Regions from separate parts of the Pseudomonas sp. PGPR40 genome, predicted to be linked through region 3. Evidence: predicted binding sites of a transcription regulator. Region 3 holds the regulator's gene; each other region holds the start of a gene.
The links. The regulator FliA, encoded in region 3, starts transcription of late flagellar genes. The targets are predictions, from matches to a motif close to CTAAAGTTTNNNNNNNNNNNGCCGNTAA.
Positions count from the first base shown of each region.

Region 1: the regulator FliA is predicted to act here: its motif matches at 3,057-3,084, upstream of MEB48_RS04055 (methyl-accepting chemotaxis protein).
Region 2: the regulator FliA is predicted to act here: its motif matches at 1,498-1,525, upstream of MEB48_RS10070 (methyl-accepting chemotaxis protein).

Region 1 is NZ_JAKLSP010000003.1:32,977-39,377, forward strand. It holds gene MEB48_RS04030 (FMN-dependent NADH-azoreductase) at 1-261, opposite strand, end outside; gene MEB48_RS04035 (LysR substrate-binding domain-containing protein) at 394-1,302, shown strand; gene MEB48_RS04040 (MmcQ/YjbR family DNA-binding protein) at 1,299-1,658, shown strand; gene MEB48_RS04045 (DUF1294 domain-containing protein) at 1,664-2,092, opposite strand; gene MEB48_RS04050 (undecaprenyl-diphosphate phosphatase) at 2,089-2,919, opposite strand; gene MEB48_RS04055 (methyl-accepting chemotaxis protein) at 3,211-4,845, shown strand; gene pnuC (nicotinamide riboside transporter PnuC) at 5,061-5,624, shown strand; gene MEB48_RS04065 (AAA family ATPase) at 5,621-6,145, shown strand.
Region 2 is NZ_JAKLSP010000009.1:60,624-67,024, forward strand. It holds gene MEB48_RS10070 (methyl-accepting chemotaxis protein) at 1-1,385, opposite strand, end outside; gene MEB48_RS10075 (multidrug/biocide efflux PACE transporter) at 1,693-2,130, opposite strand; gene MEB48_RS10080 (LysR family transcriptional regulator) at 2,220-3,074, shown strand; gene MEB48_RS10085 (RNA polymerase sigma factor) at 3,200-4,435, opposite strand; gene MEB48_RS10090 (YciI family protein) at 4,439-4,783, opposite strand; gene MEB48_RS10095 (YybH family protein) at 4,858-5,283, opposite strand; gene MEB48_RS10100 (GNAT family N-acetyltransferase) at 5,425-5,910, shown strand; gene MEB48_RS10105 (pyridoxamine 5'-phosphate oxidase family protein) at 5,929-6,401, shown strand, end outside.
Region 3 is NZ_JAKLSP010000005.1:105,462-111,862, forward strand. It holds gene MEB48_RS06540 (protein-glutamate methylesterase/protein-glutamine glutaminase) at 1-44, opposite strand, end outside; gene MEB48_RS06545 (chemotaxis protein CheA) at 94-2,325, opposite strand; gene MEB48_RS06550 (protein phosphatase CheZ) at 2,363-3,151, opposite strand; gene MEB48_RS06555 (chemotaxis response regulator CheY) at 3,182-3,553, opposite strand; gene fliA (RNA polymerase sigma factor FliA) at 3,722-4,462, opposite strand; gene fleN (flagellar synthesis regulator FleN) at 4,459-5,289, opposite strand; gene flhF (flagellar biosynthesis protein FlhF) at 5,406-6,401, opposite strand, start outside.

The DNA of each region.
Region 1 (6,401 bases), on a different contig from region 3:
ATCGGCGGCGATGAATTCGGCCAAGGCCTGCGCGCTCAGATCGGCTTCGTGCTGTTGCGCGGCGTTGCGCAGCTCAGCGGCGGTGCCGGCGGCGACCAGAGTGGCGGCGGAGAAATGGCTGATGGCATCGGCGGCCAGGTCGCGGTAAGTCACCACAACGCCAGGCTCGGCGGCTTGCCAGGTTTTGACCACTTCGCCGCTCAGCTGACGGGAAGCCGAGTTGTCACCCAGAATGCTCGAATCGATATGCAGTAATTTCATGTGGGATCTCCAAGGTGAGGATCGCCACCGGGCGATCTGATGGAGACAATCCTACCGACGAAACCAATAGCTGATTAGTCGGTAACAATGCGATAGTTCGTCCCACTGATAGAACAGTCGAGCTTAAAATCAATGCAAGATCTCAACGACCTCTACTACTTCGCCAAAGTGGTCGAAGCCGGTGGCTTCGCGGCGGCCGGGCGTCTACTGGGGATTCCCAAGTCGCGGTTGTCGCGACGCATCGCCGAGCTGGAAGAACGCCTGGGCGCGCGCCTGCTGCAACGCACCACCCGCCAACTTAACCTGACAGCCGTGGGTGAGCGCTATTTGCGGCATTGTCAGGCAATGCTGCTGGAAGCCGAGATGGCCGACGAAGCGGTGGCCAGTATGTCCAGCGAGCCTCGGGGGCGCTTGCGAGTGTCCTGCCCCGTGGGGTTGGCCCACGAAATGCTGCCTGGGGTGATCAGTAACTTCCTGGAGAAATTCCCTCAGGTTCAGCTGGAGGTCATGCTGCTCAACCGTCGGGTTGATCTGGTGACCGAGGGCGTCGACGTCGCCTTGAGAGTGCGGGATCTGGGTGATGAAGATCCATTACTGGTCACCCGCCGTTTACGTCAGGCCCAAATGGCGATGGTTGCCAGCCCCGCATTTCTGCTGGGTCGTGAAATCAATCATCCTGAAGACCTGAAAAACCTGCCCGTGCTCGGCGCCCTGGAAGCCGACCGCATGGTGCATATCCGCCTGCTTGATCAAACAGGCAAAAGTTACGACCTGAGTCTCGAAGCGCGATTGGGCATCGACGATTTCATCGTGCGCAAAGCCTGCACCCTCAATGGCCAAGGCTTTACCATGTTGCCGATGATGCATTGCGAGCAGGAGCTGAAAAACGGCGAGCTGGTGCAACTCTTGCCCGACTGGTCATTGCCGGGCGGTTGGCTGCTAGCCGTCTACCCTCATCGACGCGGGGTGATGCCGGCACTGCGCGCCTGGATCGACCATTTGATCGAATCATTCAATGCGTGTGGGGACAGACTGTTATGAAAGCCGGATTAATGAGCGAAGAGGACGTCGCGCAATTCTGCCTGGCGCTGCCCGGTGCGCGGGAGGATTACAAGTGGGGTGGCGTGCGGGTGTTTTCGATTGCCGGGAACAAGATGTTCGCCTTGCAGAACCTGCGGGGACAGTCCCTGGCTTTCAAGGTCGACAAGGACCTGTTCCTGGGCCATTGCGACCGGCCGGGCATTCACCCGGCGCCATATCTGGCCCGGGCTCAGTGGATCATCATGGAAACGCCCTACCCGCTGGGCACCGAAGAGCTGCAAGGCTTGTTGCAACGTTCCCACCAATTGGTGGTGAGCAAGTTGCCCAAGCGCACGCAGGTCGGCTTGTTGCTTTAAAGTGCTTAAAACAACGCGAACAGGTTAGCGCCCAGAAACAGCTGGTCGATCCAGAACACTTGATGCATCAGCACGATGAGCCAGAACACCAACTGAAACGAGACTTTGCGGGTCTTGTGCCGAAACGCTTGCTGGGCCAGCAAGGCGCCCGGCCAACCACCCGCCAGCTCCACCGCGTGCAAGACGTTTTCCGGTGTGCGCCAGCTGTCGGCGCGGGCCTTGTGCTTGTCGCTCCAGTACAGGAAAAACGCCAGCACGCTGACGATGCCGTAGGCCGCCAGGGGAATCACCGACACCCCGCGCAGCCACAGCGACATCGAGCCAAACAATGGCACTGCGCACAGCACAGCGAACGCCAGCAGTTTCAGCCGCAGGTTTTGAATGGCTCCCCCGGACTTCCGTCCGGCGTTGTTGCGCGTGCTGGAGTCGTTCATGGCTTGACTGCTGTCCAATCGACCCAACCGAATTGCCAGGTGGCCAGGATTACCAGACCGAACGCAATGCGATACCAGGCGAATGTCGCGTAGCTGTGGCTGGCAATGAACAGGAGCAAGCCGCGGACGGCGATCATCGCGAAGATAAACGCAGTGATGAAGCCAATGGCAAACACCGGAAAATCCGCCGGCACGAACAGATCGCGGTATTTGTAGCCCGAGTACACCGCTGCGCCGACCATGGTCGGCATGGCGAGAAAGAACGAGAACTCGGTGGCCGTCTTGCGCGACAACCCGAACAGCAAGCCGCCAATGATCGTCGAGCCGGAACGCGAGGTCCCCGGAATCATCGCCAGGCACTGGGCGAAGCCGACTTTCAGGGCGTCTTTCCAGGTGATGTCGTCGACACTTTCAGCATGCACTTCATGCTGACGGCGTTCTGCCCACAACATGACGACCCCGCCCACGACCAATGCGGTGGCCACAGTAATCGGGTTGAACAGGTACTCGTGAATCAGATCGGCGAAAATCACCCCCAACACTACCGCTGGCAGGAAAGCGATCAACAGGTTTGCGGTGAAGCGTCGCGCGCTGGGTTGTGTCGGCAAGCCGATGACAACGTCGAAGATCTTGCGGCGAAACTGCCAGACCACCGCCAGGATCGCGCCGAGCTGAATGATGATGTTGAAGGCCATGGCCCGCTCGCCGCCGAAATTGAGCAAGTCCGCCACAATAATCTGGTGCCCGGTACTGGAAATGGGCAAGAACTCCGTCAGCCCTTCTACAACGCCTAAAATCAATGCCTGAAAGGCCGTCCAAAGATCCATCAATCCCCCAAGAAGCCATGCCCCCAGGCATGCTCCGTTAATAATTTATAAGCGTTAACGCGATCAGCCCTGGCTGAATCCCCGCGCGCGCAAGATCCACACAAAACCGTAAAAATTGCGTGAAAAAAGGCCTTGGGCTCAGGTTTTTCCGTGCGGGGCCGAAATCCTATCAGACACGCCCCATTTACGCTGCCGCGTAATAGGACCTGAGTCGCATAGGCTCGATCGGCAAAGCGTGGTTGGATGCTGGCGATCGTTTATGACAAGAACAAGAAAACGGAGTAACAGCGTATGAACAGCTTGCGCAGTGTGTCGATCAGCCGGCGCTTGTGGCTCATTTTGATCGTGGCCGTGGTGATGCTGTTGACGTTGGGCGTGTTGATGCTCAAGCAGATTCACGACGACCTCTATCAGGCCAAGGCCCAGAAGACCCAGCACGTGGTGCAGACCGCCAGTGGCATTCTCACCTACTATCATGGCCTGGAAACTGCCGGCACCCTCACCCGCGACGCCGCGCAAAAACAGGCACTGACCGCCGTGCGCGGTTTGCGCTACGACCAGAATGATTATTTCTGGATCAACGACCTGACGCCCGTCATGGTCATGCACCCGACCAATCCGAAGCTCGAAGGCCAGAATCTCTCGACGATCCGCGACCCGGACGGTTTCGCGCTGTTCAACGAGATGGTCGCCATCGCGAAGGCCAAGGGCGCCGGCATGGTCGACTATCGCTGGCCAAAACCGGGCGCCAGCGCGCCGGTGGAAAAAACCTCCTACGTCAAACTGTTCGAGCCCTGGGGTTGGGTGATCGGTTCTGGCGTGTACATCGATGACATGCAGGCCGAGTTTTATGCGCAGGTCTGGAAGGCGTCTTTCGTGGGCCTGGTGATTGCTCTGATCATGGCGCTGCTGGTGATCATGATTGCCCGCAGCATCGTGCGCCCGCTCCAGGAAACCGTGAACGCCATGGCCAACATCGCCAGCGGTGAAAGCGACCTGACCCGCAGCCTCGATACCCATGGCCAGGATGAAGTCACGCAATTGGCCCGGCACTTCAACGCCTTTACCGCGAAACTGCGCTTGGTGATCAGTCAGTTGCAAGTATCCGCCAGCGCCTTGGGCCAGTCCTCCAGCGAATTGGGCAACGATGCCACGCAGGCCCAGCAACGCAGCCAGCAGCAATCGCAGCAAATGGAACTGGTGGCGACTGCGATCAATGAAGTGACCTACGGCGTGCAGGATGTGGCCAAAAACGCTGAACACGCGGCCAGCGAAATGCGCGATGCCGAATCTCAGGCGCAGCAGGGCCAGGTCAACATCGACGGCAGCTTGCAGCAGATCGACAAGCTGTCTTCGACCATCGATCAAGCCGTCGAAGTGATTCGTACGCTGGCCGACGAAAGCACGCAAATCGGCAGTGTCCTGGAGGTGATCCGCTCCATCGCCGAGCAAACCAACCTGCTGGCCCTCAACGCCGCCATCGAAGCCGCCCGGGCCGGCGAGCAAGGTCGCGGGTTTGCGGTGGTTGCCGACGAAGTGCGCCTGCTGGCCCAGCGTACTCAGAAGTCCACGGCGGAAATCCAGTCGATGATCGAACGCCTGCAAAGCCATTCCGAAGCGGCGGTCAAGGTGATCGGCGACAGCAGCCGTGCATCGCAACTGACCATCGAGCAGGCCGGGCTGGCCGGCGCCAGCCTGAATGCCATCGGCCAGGCCTTGCGCAACCTCAACGGATTGAACGCTTCGATTGCCAGTGCGACCTTGCAGCAGGCCCATGTGGTGGAAGACATCAATCAGAACGTCACCCAGGCCGCCGGGTTGTCCCACAGCACGGCACTGGCGGCCGAACAGTCGAGCGTGGCGAGCGCTCACCTCAAGGAGTTGAGCGAGCAGTTAAATGGGTTGCTGAAGCAGTTTCGGGTGTAACTCTTTTCTATCCCCAACGCGGTCCCCCTGTAGGAGCGAGGCTCGCCCGCGAAGGCGGTGTATCAGGCGACATCAATATTTGACTGTGCCGCCGCCTTCGCGGGCAAGCCTCGCTCCTACAGGGACCGCGCCTGACCGACTGGCATTGGCAAGCCCCTTTCCCACAATCCGGGTACAATTTGCCCCCCTCATTTTTACGACACCAAGGAATCTCCATGTCCGGGCTTGAACTGTTTGCTGCCGCCCTCGGCGTGATTGCCGTCTGGTTGACGGTCAAACAGAACCCTTGGTGCTGGCCGATCGGCCTGGTCATGGTGCTGCTGTATAGCTGGATCTTTTTCGAGGTGAAGCTGTATTCGGACATGCTGTTGCAAGTGATCTACGCCGGTTTGCAGATCTACGGCTGGTGGCAGTGGACTCAGGGGACTGCGACTCATGGCAAGCGGCATATCAGCTTGCTCGATGGAAAATCCATTGCGCTCGGTCTGGCCGTGGGCGCAGTCGGCAGTCTGCTGCTGGGCGCCGCAATGGCCCACTGGACCGATGCCGCCCAGCCTTGGCTCGATGCGGCGTTGACTGGTTTCAGCCTGGTGGCGCAGCTATGGATGGCGCAAAAACGTCTGCAATGCTGGCCGTTGTGGATCGCGCTGGACATCATCTTCGTTGGCCTGTTCATCTACAAAGAGCTGTACCTGACCGCCGGTCTTTATGGGGCTTTCGCACTGCTGGCGGTGCATGGCTGGCGGACGTGGCGCGCTGATCCGGCGTTGCGCACATGAAGGTTTTGGTACTCACAGGGCCTGAATCCAGCGGCAAGAGCTGGCTCGCCGCCGAACTGCAACAGCAATTCGGCGGTGTTCTGGTGGGCGAATACGTGCGCTGGTTCATTGAGCAGGAAGCACGAGACACGTGCCCGGCCGATATCCCCGACATCGCTCGCGGTCAGCTGCAGTGGGAGGATGACGCCCGCGCCCTTGGGCCGCCGTTGCTGATTCTCGACACTCACTTGCTGAGCAACATGCTCTGGAGCCAGACCCTGTTTGGCGATTGCCCGACCTGGCTTGAACAGTCACTGTTGGCTCGGCGCTATGACTTGCACTTGCTGCTGTCTCCCGAACAGGTCGACTGGACGGATGACGGTCAGCGTTGTCAGCCAGAGCTGGATGAACGCCGGGCTTTTTTCAGCGCGACTCAGGCATGGCTGGAGCAGCATCGACAGCCGGTTCAGGTGCTTCAGGGCGATTGGGCCGAACGCCGGCTTCAAGCAATACAAGCCGTCGCGTTACTGCTCGGGCGCTGACCTTCCTTAGTGGGGGTCAACCCCCAATCCCTGTGGGAGCGGGCTTGCTCGCGAAGGCAGTGTGCCAGCCAGCATCGATGTTGGATGTGCCGACCTCTTCGCGGGCAAGCCTCGCTCCTACAGGGATTGCGCTGCGTGACGAGTACCCCAGCATTTGTTGCGATATCTTTGCAAAATACGTCCACTTCTGAAACACGCTTCTCCTCTCGAACAGCCCGTTTCAACGCTGGCCTTCGTCTTGTCACACCATCTGTTA
Region 2 (6,401 bases), on a different contig from region 3:
GCCTGAGTCACTTGCTCGACGCTTTCTTCGCTGCGCGACTGGCCGCTTTCGATGGCTTGGGCCGCGTCCACCGCACCGGTTTGCACGGTTTGAATGATCTGGTTGATCTCGATGATCGACGCTGCCGTGCGTTGGGCCAGGCTGCGCACTTCATCGGCGACCACCGCAAAACCACGCCCGGCTTCTCCGGCACGGGCCGCTTCGATTGCGGCGTTGAGCGCTAGCAGGTTGGTCTGTTCGGCAATGCCGCGAATAACTTCCAGCACTTTACCGATGCGCCCGCTGTCGGCTTCCAGACGACGGATGACCGTGGCCGTATTGGCGATTTCGCCGCGCATTTGGGTGATGGTGTGAATGGTGCCCTGCATGACTTTTTCACCCTGCTGGGCGGATTGGTCGGCGTCGTCGGCCGCACGTGCCGCATCGGCTGCGTGGCGCGCGACTTCTTGCGCGGTGGCGGACATTTCGTTCATCGCCGTGGCCACCTGATCGGTGCGGTTGAATTGCTCGTTGGTGCCGCTGGCCATGAGGCCGGCAATCGAGTTCAATTCGCCGCTGGCGCTGTCCAGGTCCGTCGCACTGCGCTGCAAGCGGCTGAAGGTTTCGGCGAGGAAATCGCGCAAGGTGTTGGCGGCCTTGGCCAGGTTGCCCAACTCGTCCTGCCGGCTGCTGGCCACGCGCTCGGCGAAGCGCCCTTGGCTGAGTTGTGCCACATAGTCGATCAGTTTACGGATCGGCTCCACCAGGTTGCGGTTGACCAGCCACAGACTCAACAGGCCAATCAGCAGGCCCGACACCAGCATCACCACCAGCCCCAACAACACGGTCTGGTCGGCGCTGGCGCTGATCAGTTTCGATTGCTCGGTGCCCTGCTTGCGCAGTTCGCTGACCAGTTCACTCATTTGCTCGCTGGCGGCACGGTCCACGCCTTTGACTGCGTTGTCGCCGGCCGTTGGGTCGGCACCGGCCGCCACATAGGCATCACGGCCCTTCTGATAGGCCGCACCTAATACACGATGTTCTTCACGCAAGCGTTCGATGCGGGTCTTGAGTTGCGGCTCGATGCCTTTCTGCCCGGCCAGTTCACCGAGGATGCCCTGCACGTCGCGCTGGCGGTCCTCGAACTGCTTCCAGTATTTGCCCAGGTTCGCAGGTTCCTTGCCGCGCAGCAGAACGTTCTTCCACTCCTGAACCTGCACCTTGAATTGCAGGTTGGCTTCATCGATCAATTGCGAGGTGTGCAACGGGCCTTCGATCAGGTTCGCGTAACTCTGAACACCGCTGGACAGAAAGTGAAAGCAAGCCAAAGCGATCAGCAACATCGCCAACAGGCTGCCGCTCAACAGGGCGAGGATTTGCGCTCTCAGGGATTTTTGCAAAAACATCGAGTGATATCTCATGACAGGGATAAGGCACGCCCAAGTGGCATGCAAGATGTCCGGACATCCCTGTCAGCGACACTGGTTCACCACCAGAATCGGAAGATCAACATCAGCCTCATCGGCGGGCCAGATGCTTTCTTGAGCCCTTTCCGACCATCGGTCAGCGACGCCATTCCACTGTCACAGAAACTCATCTGCCTCAATACTCCCCCTTGTAGGAGCGAGGCTTGCCCGCGAAGAAGGCACCGCGGTTTTTCAGGTATTACGCGTCATCGTTCTTCGCGGGCAAGCCTCGCTCCTACACGACTTTTTAAACCTCGCAAACCCTGCGCACCAACAGTCGCTCACGCACTACGTCATAACCCCAGTGATAAACGTAGGTGTACGGCAGGAAAAACAGCAGTACGCCGATGTCCAGCAGGAACGCCTGCCACAGGCTGATCTTCAGCCACCAGGCAATCAACGGCACGCCAAACGCGACCAGACCGCCTTCGAACAATAGCGCGTGCACCACGCGCACCCAGGCATTGCGCACAATGGCAAAGCGCTTGAGCAACCGGTCGAACAGACCGTTGAAGACCACGTTCCAGGCCAGGGCAAGGGCTGCAATGGCCAGGGTGACCGCGCCCATTTCCAGCATGGGTCTGTCCATGATCCAGGCCAGCAGCGGGGTACAGATCAATATCGCCAGCAGTTCGAAACCGATGGCCTGGAACATTCGTTCAGTGATGGATTTGTTGGCGTTCATGGCCAGACTCCCTGAGTGACTGTGGTTGCCATGATCGATTATCGAAACGATACTTCATAACCAATAACCATCGATCAAGGCGATAGTTCATGGCTTCCCACGAAGTGTTGCTGGCGTTTGTCCAGGCGGCGACTCAAGGCTCGTTTTCTGCGGCGGCGCGCAAGCTCGGTCGCAGTCAGTCGACCATCAGCGCCGCAGTGGCCAGCCTGGAAATCGACCTGAACCTTGCCCTCTTCGACCGCAGCAGTCGCAAGCCGAGCCTGACCCCGGCCGGGCACGTCATGCTGCAACGGGCCGAGGAGATTCTGGCTGCCACCAGCCGTCTGGAAATGACCGCCAGCCAACTCTCCCAAGGCGTCGAACCGAAGCTGACCGTGGCGATATCCGACACTTATCAGTCCGACCGTTTTGAAGCGGCGCTCAGTGCTTTCGAGCAGCGTTATCCAGACCTGGAATTGGAATGCCTGATCGCCGAATGCGATGACCTGGTGGCACTGGTGCAACGCGGCCGAGCCCATGTCGCGTTCGCCGAGATGCAGGACAATTACCCACCAGACCTGGTCAGTTCGACGGTGGACGAGCGCACGGAAATCGCCCTGTTCGTGTCCCATACACACCCGTTGGCGAAGCTGAAGGGCATCGATCAGGACGTGCTGGAACAGCACCGCGAGCTGCGTCTGGCAACGATCATCAATCCGTATGAAAGCCGCGCGAAGGGGCGCGTCTGGTCGGCGCCGAGTTACCTGATGCTGCTGGAAATGGCCCAGGGCGGGTTCGGCTGGGCGCCGTTGCCTCGGTGGCTGGTGGGGCGATTCGGGGCGGGGTCGTTGGTGGAGCTGAAGGTGCGCGGCTGGCCGAAACCGGTGTATGTCGATGCGCTCTGGTCGCGGCTGCATCCGCCGGGGCCGGCGGGGAGTTGGTTGCTTGGCAAGATGCTGGAGTGATGTGGTTTCACTGGCCCCTTCGCGGGCAAGCCTCGCTCCTACAGATGCGAGTCGAATCGTAAAAGTGTGATCGACTCAATCCTGTAGGAGCGAGGCTTGCCCGCGAAGGGGCCCGCAAGATCACCTCACTCCAACGCCCGAAGCCGCCCCTCGATAAACCGCCGCTCCGGCACTTGCTGCGTCAATTCCAGCGCACGCTCATACGCCGCCCGCGCCTCTTCCACCCTGCCCAACTGTCGGTAAAACTCTGCCCGCGCCGAGTGCGCCAAGTGGTAATCCAGCAACTCGCCCCGCGCCAGAATCCCTTCGATTAATGTCAGCCCGGCCAGCGGTCCATCGCGCTTGGCCAGCGCCGCCGCGCGGTTGAGTTCGATCACCGGCGACGGCACGGCCCGCAGCAGCACGTCATACAGACCGACAATCTGCGGCCAGTCCGTCTGCGCCGCCGTGGTTGCTTCGGCATGCACCGCCGCAATCGCCGCTTGCAGGCAATAAGGCCCGAAGCGCCGGGTCGTCAGCGCCCGCTCCACCAATGCGCAGCCTTCGGCAATCAGCTCGGCGTCCCACAACGAGCGATCCTGTTCGTCCAGCACAATCAACTCGCCGTCGGGCGAGGTCCTGGCCGGGCGCCGGGACTCATGCAACAGCATCAGTGCCAGCAACCCCATCACCTCAGGTTCAGGCAATAATTCCATCAGCAACCGACCGAGACGAATCGCTTCGCGCGTCAGGTCTTCGCGGGTCAGTTCGCTACCGTTAGACGCCGAGTAGCCTTCGTTGAACACCAGATAAATCACCCGCAGCACGCTGTCGAGACGCTCGGGCAGTTCCGTCAGGGTGGGCACCTGATAAGGGATTTTCGCATCACGAATCTTGGCCTTGGCCCGCACGATACGTTGGGCGATGGTGGCCGGCGCCGCGAGAAAGGCCCGGGCGATTTCTTCAGTGGTCAGGTCGCAGACTTCGCGCAGGGTCAACGGCACTTGGGCGTCCGCCGCCAGTGCCGGGTGGCAACAGGTGAAAATCAGCCGCAAGCGATCGTCTTCCACATCTTCATCACTCCAGTCAGCCTGCTCCAGCTCTTCCAGTTGAGCGATCAACATCGGTCGGGACGCGTTAAAGCGCGCGCGCCGACGCACTACATCGATGGCCTTGAAACGCCCGGTGGACACCAGCCACGTGCGCGGATTGTCCGGCACACCGTCACGCTGCCAGCGCTCGACCGCGACGAAGAACGCCTCGTGCAGCGCTTCTTCGGCGAGGTCGAAATCGCCGAGCAGTCGGATCAGGGTCGCCAGAATCCGCCGCGAATCTTCGCGGTAGACCTGCTCGACTCGCGCCTTGACCGCTGCGTCCGCCATCACTCAGGGATTCAACTGGCGCACAGGGCGTACTTCAACACAGCCGACCCGGGCCGCCGGAATATTGCCGGCGACCTGGATGGCTTCATTGAGGTCCTTGGCATCGATCAGGTAGAAGCCGGCCAACTGCTCCTTGGTTTCAGCGAACGGGCCATCGGTGACCGACATTTTGCCGTTGCGCATGCGCACAGTGGTCGCGGTCTGCACCGATTCCAGCGCTTCGGCGGCGATCATCCGGCCGCTGCCCTGGATCGACTCGCTGTAGGCCATGCACTCGGCATCGTGGGGGCTCTCCGGTAGCGAATGCAGCAAGTGCTCATCGCTGTAGACCAAGCATAAATACTTCATCACTACTCTCCTGATTGAACGGAACAACTATGGCTGCAGATCGGCATTTTGGCGCTGTTTGTCATTAAATAATGTCAGGGTTTCAGGTCGAACAGCGTCGCGCCGCTCTGCATGTCGAAAGGCGCCGACCAGTGCTCGTGAACGATCTGCCATAGCCCCGCTTCCTGGCGGTAGCACGCAGTGACGCGCATCCAGCAAGCCTGGGTTTCACCTTTTTCATTGGTGCCGCCGCAATGCGCCAGCCAGTGCGCAAAAGCGATCTCCTGCGACGGTTCGATGGTGATTTCATGGAACTCGAAAATGTGCGGGCCCGGGCACATCTCCATGCATTCCTGCCAATGCGCGCGGTAGGCCGCTTTGCCCTTGAATTGCAGGGCTTTGACGGCATCGAAGGAAACGATGTCGTCGGCATACAGGGCCATGACCTTGTCCACGTCCTTGGCGATGACCGCCTGGCGGTAGTTCTCGATCAGGTTATTGATTTGTGTTTGAGCATTCATGATGGTTCTCCGTGGGTTTTAGTGTGAAGACACCCTTAGTCGTCTGGCGATCAGTCAAATCGACAGACGAAATAAAAATTGGCGACGAACGCAAACTCGCTAGAATCCGAGGCTCATTTCCGTTGGAAAAAGGACCCTCCAGTGACTGCCCGACTCGTGCCTTACGAAAACCTGAACGCCCTGCAGCGCCAACAGGTCGAGGCCATCGAAATCCACGCTGAACAAATCAAATTCTCCGGCGACATTCATGGTGCGTTGCACACCTTGCTGTCCAAACCCGGCCCCGGCGTCAAAGGCTTTGCCCTGCTGGTGGAAGATGTTCCGGTGGCTTTCCTGCTGCTCAAGCGCCCGCCGGTGCTGCCGGCTTGGGCCAACGAACACAGCGCCACCCTGCATGCCCTGCAAGTCGATCGTCGCGCCCAAGGCAAAGGTTATGGCAAAGCCTGCCTGCAAGCCCTGCCCGAGGTTGCGCGCCAGGCCTGGCCGGACATCAAAGGGCTGGAGTTGTCGGTGGATGCAGACAATGAGTCGGCCATCGCGCTGTATGCCAAATATGGCTTTGTCGACAGCGGCGAAGCGTACAAAGGCCGGATCGGTTACGAACGGCGAATGGGGCTGGTTTTCTGATTCGTAGAGGGATGAACGATGTTGAATTCAATCGAAGCGCTGGTAGCGATCTACGGCCTGCCCCATGACCGCGCGGTGCGCAAGCAGATCCCGTTTCTGAACGAGGACTATCAGGCGATGGTCCGCGCCTCGCCGCTGGTGATTATCAGCTCGGTCGGCCCCGACGGCATGGACGGCTCGCCGCGTGGCGATACGCCGGGTTTCGTGCGGATCGTCGATGAACGCACGCTGGCAATCCCGGATCGCCCGGGCAACAACCGCATCGACACGCTGCGCAATGTCGTGCTCGATTCGCGGGTATCGCTGCTGTTCATCATTCCGGGGATCGGCGAGACGTTGCGGGTCAACGGCACGGCGCACATCAGCGCCGAGCCCGGGTTGCTGGAGAGTTTTGCAGTCAACGGCAAACCGGCGCGTACGGTGATGCTGGTGACGGTGCAAGCGGCGTATTTCCACTGTTCGAAAGCGATGGTGCGTTCGGATGTGTGGAA
Region 3 (6,401 bases):
CGGAAAAACCCCGAATCGTCCACCACCAGGACTTTGACTGCCATAAACACTCCGTTAGACGAGGCGAGGCTCAGTCGCCCCGCTCCCGCAGAATCAAATACGCCGTGCGGCGTAACGCTTGAGCATGCTCGGCACATCGAGAATCAGCGCAATGCGGCCGTCACCGGTAATGGTGGCGCCGGACATGCCCGGGGTTCCCTGGAGCATTTTGCCCAATGGCTTGATGACCACTTCTTCCTGGCCCACCAGTTGATCGACGACGAAGCCGATCCGCTGAGTGCCCACCGAAAGGATCACCACATGGCCTTCGCGCTGCTCCTCATGAGCGGCGGAGCTGACCAGCCAGCGTTTGAGGTAGAACAGAGGCAGCGCCTTGTCCCGCACGATCACCACTTCCTGGCCGTCCACCACGTTGGTGCGCGACAGGTCGAGGTGGAAGATCTCGTTGACGTTCACCAGCGGGAACGCGAACGCCTGGTTGCCGAGCATAACCATCAGCGTCGGCATGATCGCCAGGGTCAACGGGACCTTGATGACGATCTTCGAGCCCTTGCCCTTGGTCGAGTAGATATTGATGGTGCCGTTGAGCTGGGCGATCTTGGTTTTCACCACGTCCATGCCCACGCCGCGCCCGGAGACGTCAGAAATCTCGGTCTTGGTCGAGAAGCCCGGGGCGAAGATCAGGTTGAAGCAATCCGACTCGCTGAGACGGTCCGCGGCATCCTTGTCCATCAGGCCTTTCTTCACGGCGATACCGCGCAGAACATCGGCGTCCATACCTTTGCCATCATCGGAGATGGACAGCAGGATGTGATCGCCTTCCTGTTCCGCGGACAGGATCACCTTGCCGCTGCGAGGCTTGCCCATCGCTTCGCGATCAGCTGGCTCTTCGATGCCGTGGTCGACCGAGTTACGCACCAAGTGGACCAACGGGTCGGCCAGGGCCTCGACGAGGTTCTTGTCGAGGTCGGTTTCTTCGCCGACCAGTTCCAGGTTGATCTCTTTCTTGAGCTGGCGAGCCAGGTCGCGAACCAGGCGCGGGAAGCGCCCGAAGACTTTCTTGATCGGTTGCATCCGGGTCTTCATGACCGCGGTTTGCAGGTCGGCCGTGACCACATCGAGGTTCGACACGGCCTTGGACATGGCTTCATCGCCGCTGTTGAGACCCAGACGGACCAAGCGGTTACGCACCAGCACCAACTCACCGACCATGTTCATGATTTCGTCGAGACGCGCGGTATCGACCCGCACGGTGGTCTCGGCTTCGCTGGCCGGTTTTTCCGCTGGTGGCGCAGCCGGGGCACGAGCAGCAGCCGGCGCAGCAGCGGCAACAGGCTTGGGCGCTTGGGCTTTTGGCTCGGGCGCTTTGGCGACAGGTGCCTTGGCGACCGGGGTTGCTACTGCAGAAACAGCAGAACCGGTGCCCACTTCAGTGAATTTGCCTTTGCCGTGCAATTCGTCGAGCAGCGATTCGAACTCGTGATCGGAAATCAGATCGCTGCCGGCCGCTTTAGCGGTTGGCGCAGCCGGGGCCGGGGCCGAAGCAATCGCCGACTCCAGCGCATCGACTGCAAAGTTGCCTTTGCCGTGCAGCTGATCGAGCAGTGCTTCGAACTCGTCGTCGGTGATGTCGGAGCTGTCGCCTGCCGTTTTCGGGGCAGTCGGTGCGGCGGGCGCTGCGACGACTGCATCGGCGGCGAACTGGCCTTTGCCATGCAATTGATCGAGCAACGACTCGAACTCGGCATCGGTGATTTCGTCGCTTGTCGCCGCATCGTCGGCAGGCGGAGCAACCAAAGGCACCTCGGCCTGGGCCTTGACGGCATTCAGCGAGTCCAGCAGTTGTTCGAATTCGTTATCGGTGATGTCGCCTGATTCGCTTTCAGCGGCAGGCTCTTGCACCACCTCAGCGACCGGTGCTGCCTCATCGGCGTTTTGCGGCTCGGCCAGACGGGCCAATGCTGCAAGCAATTCAGGCGTGGCAGCCGTGATCGGGCTGCGTTCGCGGACTTCGCTGAACATGCCGTTCACCGCGTCCAGTGCTTCAAGAACCACGTCCATCAGTTCCGAGTCGACGCGCCGTTCACCCTTGCGCAGGATGTCGAACACGTTCTCGGCGATGTGACAGCACTCCACCAGCTCGTTGAGCTGGAGGAAGCCGGCGCCCCCTTTTACAGTGTGAAAACCGCGAAAAATTGCATTGAGCAAATCCGCATCATCCGGTCGGCTTTCAAGCTCGACCAGCTGTTCGGACAGTTGCTCTAGAATCTCGCCGGCCTCAACCAGGAAATCCTGAAGGATCTCTTCATCGGCGCCGAAGCTCATTAAGGGGGTGCTCCTAAAGGTCTAAAAACCTGAAAACCTAAAATCCAAGACTGGATAGCAAATCGTTCACATCGTCCTGACCGGACACAACGTCTTCTCTTTTATCGGCATGAATCTGCGGACCTTCACCCTGAGAGAGATGTTTTTGCGGATCTTTTTCAGCGAGCATTGCTTCACGGTCATGTTCGATACCCGCAAAGCGGTCGACCTGACTGGCCATGAGCACGAGCTTGAGCAGGTTGCTTTCAACTTCGGTGACTAATTGGGTCACGCGCTTGATCACCTGACCGGTGAGGTCCTGGTAATCCTGGGCCAGCAGAATGTCGTTGAGGTTGCTCGACACGACGCGGTTGTCTTCGCTGCTGCGTGTCAGGAAACCGTCAACCCGCCGGGCCAGTTCGCGGAACTCTTCAGCCCCGACTTCGCGACGCATGAACCGTCCCCAATCCGTGCTCAGCGCCTGAGCTTCGTCGCTCAGGCTGTTGATCAGCGGCGTGGCGTTTTCCACCAGGTCCATGGTGCGGTTGGCCGCGGCCTCGGTCAGCTTGACCACATACCCCAGGCGCTCGGTGGCATCCGTGATCTGAGACACTTCCTCGGCTTGCGGCATGTGCGGGTCAATCTGGAAATTGACGATCGCGCTATGCAGCTCGCGGGTGAGCTTGCCCACTTCCTGGTACAGGCCGCGGTCACGGGTCTGGTTGAGCTCATGGATCAGTTGCACAGCGTCGCCGAACCTACCTTTTTCAAGGCTTTCGACCAGTTCGACCGCGTGTTTTTTCAGGGTCGACTCGAAATCGCCCTGTGAAGATTCGTTATGCTCCATAGCTCCCCCGTGACGGACTGGCTTTGCACATCAACCGATGCGTTCGAAGATCTTTTCAATCTTGTCTTTCAACGCCTGAGCCGTGAATGGCTTGACCACATAACCGTTCACACCCGCCTGAGCGGCTTCGATGATTTGCTCACGCTTGGCTTCGGCCGTGACCATCAACACCGGCAGGTGTTTGAGTTTTTCATCGGCACGCACGTGGCGCAGCAGATCAATACCGGTCATGCCGGGCATGTTCCAGTCCGTTACCAGAAAGTCGATGCTCCCGCTGTTGAGAACCGGAATGGCAGTGGTGCCATCGTCCGCCTCGACCGTGTTGGTGAACCCAAGGTCACGCAACAGGTTTTTTATGATCCGCCGCATCGTCGAGAAGTCATCAACGATGAGGATTTTCATATTCTTGTCCAATTCGACCTCCAAGCAGTCTTAAAACGCGCGCAGCACCTGAACGCGCCGTTCAATCAATTCGGCGTAACACTCAACAGTTGCATGGATTACAACGGGCCGTGACTGATGCAGCAAAATGCCGTACCAACCTCGTTCGCAGTGTCCCCACACTGCCTGTCAGCGCGCTCGCCACTCCCCCAAACGCCCCCGCAAACGGGCCGCGCACTGGCTGTGTAACTGGCTGACCCGCGATTCGCTGACCCCCAGGACCTCACCGATTTCCTTGAGATTCAACTCTTCGTCGTAGTACAGCGCCAACACCAGTCGCTCACGCTCCGGCAAATTGGCAATCGCGTCCGCCAGCGCTTTCTGGAAGCGTTCATCTTCCAGATCGCGTGACGGCTCGAGATGAGCACTGGCGCCATCCTCGTGCAGCCCTTCGTGTTCGCCGTCCTGCAACAGATCGTCGAAACTGAATAACCGGCTGCCCAGGGTGTCGTTCAAAATCCCGTAATAATCGTCGAGGCTCAATTGGAGTTCGGCCGCAACCTCATGATCTTTAGCGTCACGACCGGTTTTAGCTTCAATCGAGCGAATTGCGTCGCTGACCATGCGGGTATTGCGGTGAACCGAGCGTGGTGCCCAGTCCCCCTTGCGCACTTCATCGAGCATCGCGCCGCGGATTCGAATGCCCGCGTACGTCTCGAAACTCGCGCCTTTGCTGGCGTCGTATTTGGTGGAAACTTCAAGCAGGCCGATCATCCCGGCCTGGATCAGGTCTTCGACCTGGACACTGGCCGGCAAACGCGCCAGCAGGTGGTAGGCAATGCGTTTGACCAGTGGCGCGTAACGCTCGATCAGCTCGTACTGCGCGTCACGTGCCGACTGCTTGTAGAGGTTGTAACCGCTGGCTGTCATAGAACGGGTCCTGCGGTCTGTTGCACGAGGCGCTCGACGAAAAACTCCAGGTGCCCACGCGGGTTGGCCGGCAGCGGCCAGGTATCGACCTTCTGTGCAATGGCCTTGAACGCCAGGGCGCACTTGGAACGCGGGAAGGCTTCGTAGACGGCACGTTGCTTCTGCACGGCCTTGCGCACGCTTTCGTCGTAAGGCACCGCACCGACGTATTGCAAGGCGACGTCGAGGAAACGATCGGTGACCTTGGTCAACTTGGCGAACAGGTTGCGGCCTTCCTGCGGGCTCTGCGCCATATTGGCCAGGACACGGAAGCGATTCATGCCGTAGTCACGATTCAGCAGTTTGATCAGCGCGTAGGCGTCGGTGATCGAGGTCGGCTCGTCGCACACCACCAGCAGTACTTCTTGCGCTGCGCGGACGAAACTGACCACCGAGTCACCAATGCCCGCAGCGGTGTCGATCACCAATACGTCGAGGTTGTCGCCGATGTCACTGAAAGCCTGGATCAGGCCGGCATGCTGGGCCGGGCTCAGATGAACCATGCTCTGCGTACCGGACGCGGCCGGGACGATGCGAATACCGCCGGGCCCTTGCAACAGCACGTCGCGCAGTTCACAGCGGCCTTCGATCACGTCGGCCAGGGTACGTTTGGGTGTCAGCCCCAGCAGGACGTCGACGTTCGCCAGCCCCAGATCGGCATCCAGCAGCATGACGCGCCGGCCGAGCTCAGCTAGAGCCAGGGACAAGTTCACTGACACGTTAGTCTTCCCGACGCCACCTTTGCCGCCGGTCACCGCGATCACCTGTACGGGATGCATGCTGCCCATGTTATTTCTTTACCTTGTCTTGCATAGACGGAGGCCACATTACTGGCTGCGCGTTCACCAACTGAACAATGCATGGCAGACCATCGATGTAGGTACAAAAACTGTTCATTAATACCTTAGCCAACCTGCTTGGTCGGGCTGTGGTAAATATCAGCGAACATGTCAGCCATGGCTTCTTCGCTGGGTTCTTCCTGCATTTGCACACTCACGGCGCGGCTGACCAGCTGATGACGACGCGGCAGATGCAAATCATCCGGGATCCGCGGGCCATCGGTCAGATACGCCACCGGCAACTCATGACTGATGGCCAGGCTCAACACCTCGCCCAAGCTTGCCGTTTCATCCAGTTTAGTCAGGATGCAGCCGGCAAGGCCGCAACGTTTGTAACTGTGATAAGCGGCGGTTAGAACCTGTTTCTGGCTGGTGGTTGCCAAGACCAGATAATTTTTTGATTTGATGCCGCGTCCGGCCAGGCTTTCGAGTTGCATGCGCAGTGCCGGATCGCTGGCCTGCAGGCCGGCGGTATCGATCAGCACCACGCGTTTGCGCAGCAAGGGCTCCATTGCCTGCACCAGCGATTGGCCCGGGTCAATGTGGGTGACCGATACGTTGAGAATGCGGCCCAGGGTCTTGAGCTGTTCCTGAGCACCGATGCGATAACTGTCCATGCTCACCAGCGCAATGTTCTGCGCGCCGTACTTGAGCACATAACGGGCCGCGAGCTTGGCCAGCGTGGTGGTCTTGCCCATGCCGGCCGGGCCGACCATGGCAATCACGCCGCCCTCTTCCAGCGGCTCGACTTCCGGGGTGGCGATCATCCGCGCCAGGTGGGCGAGCAACATGCGCCAGGCCTGACGGGGTTCTTCAATTTCAGTAATCAGTGCCAGCAGATCGCGCGACAGCGGACCGGACAGACCGATGCGTTGCAGGCGGCGCCAGAGGTTGGCCTGGGCCGGACGGCTGCCTTGCAGTTGATTCCAGGCCAGCGAGCCAAGTTGCACTTCCATCAATTCACGCAGGCTGTTGAGTTCGAAACGCATCGAGTCGAATGCCCGCGGGTCGACACCGGTGGCTGTGGCAGGCGCGGGTGCCGGGCGCCGGGGCTCGGCCAG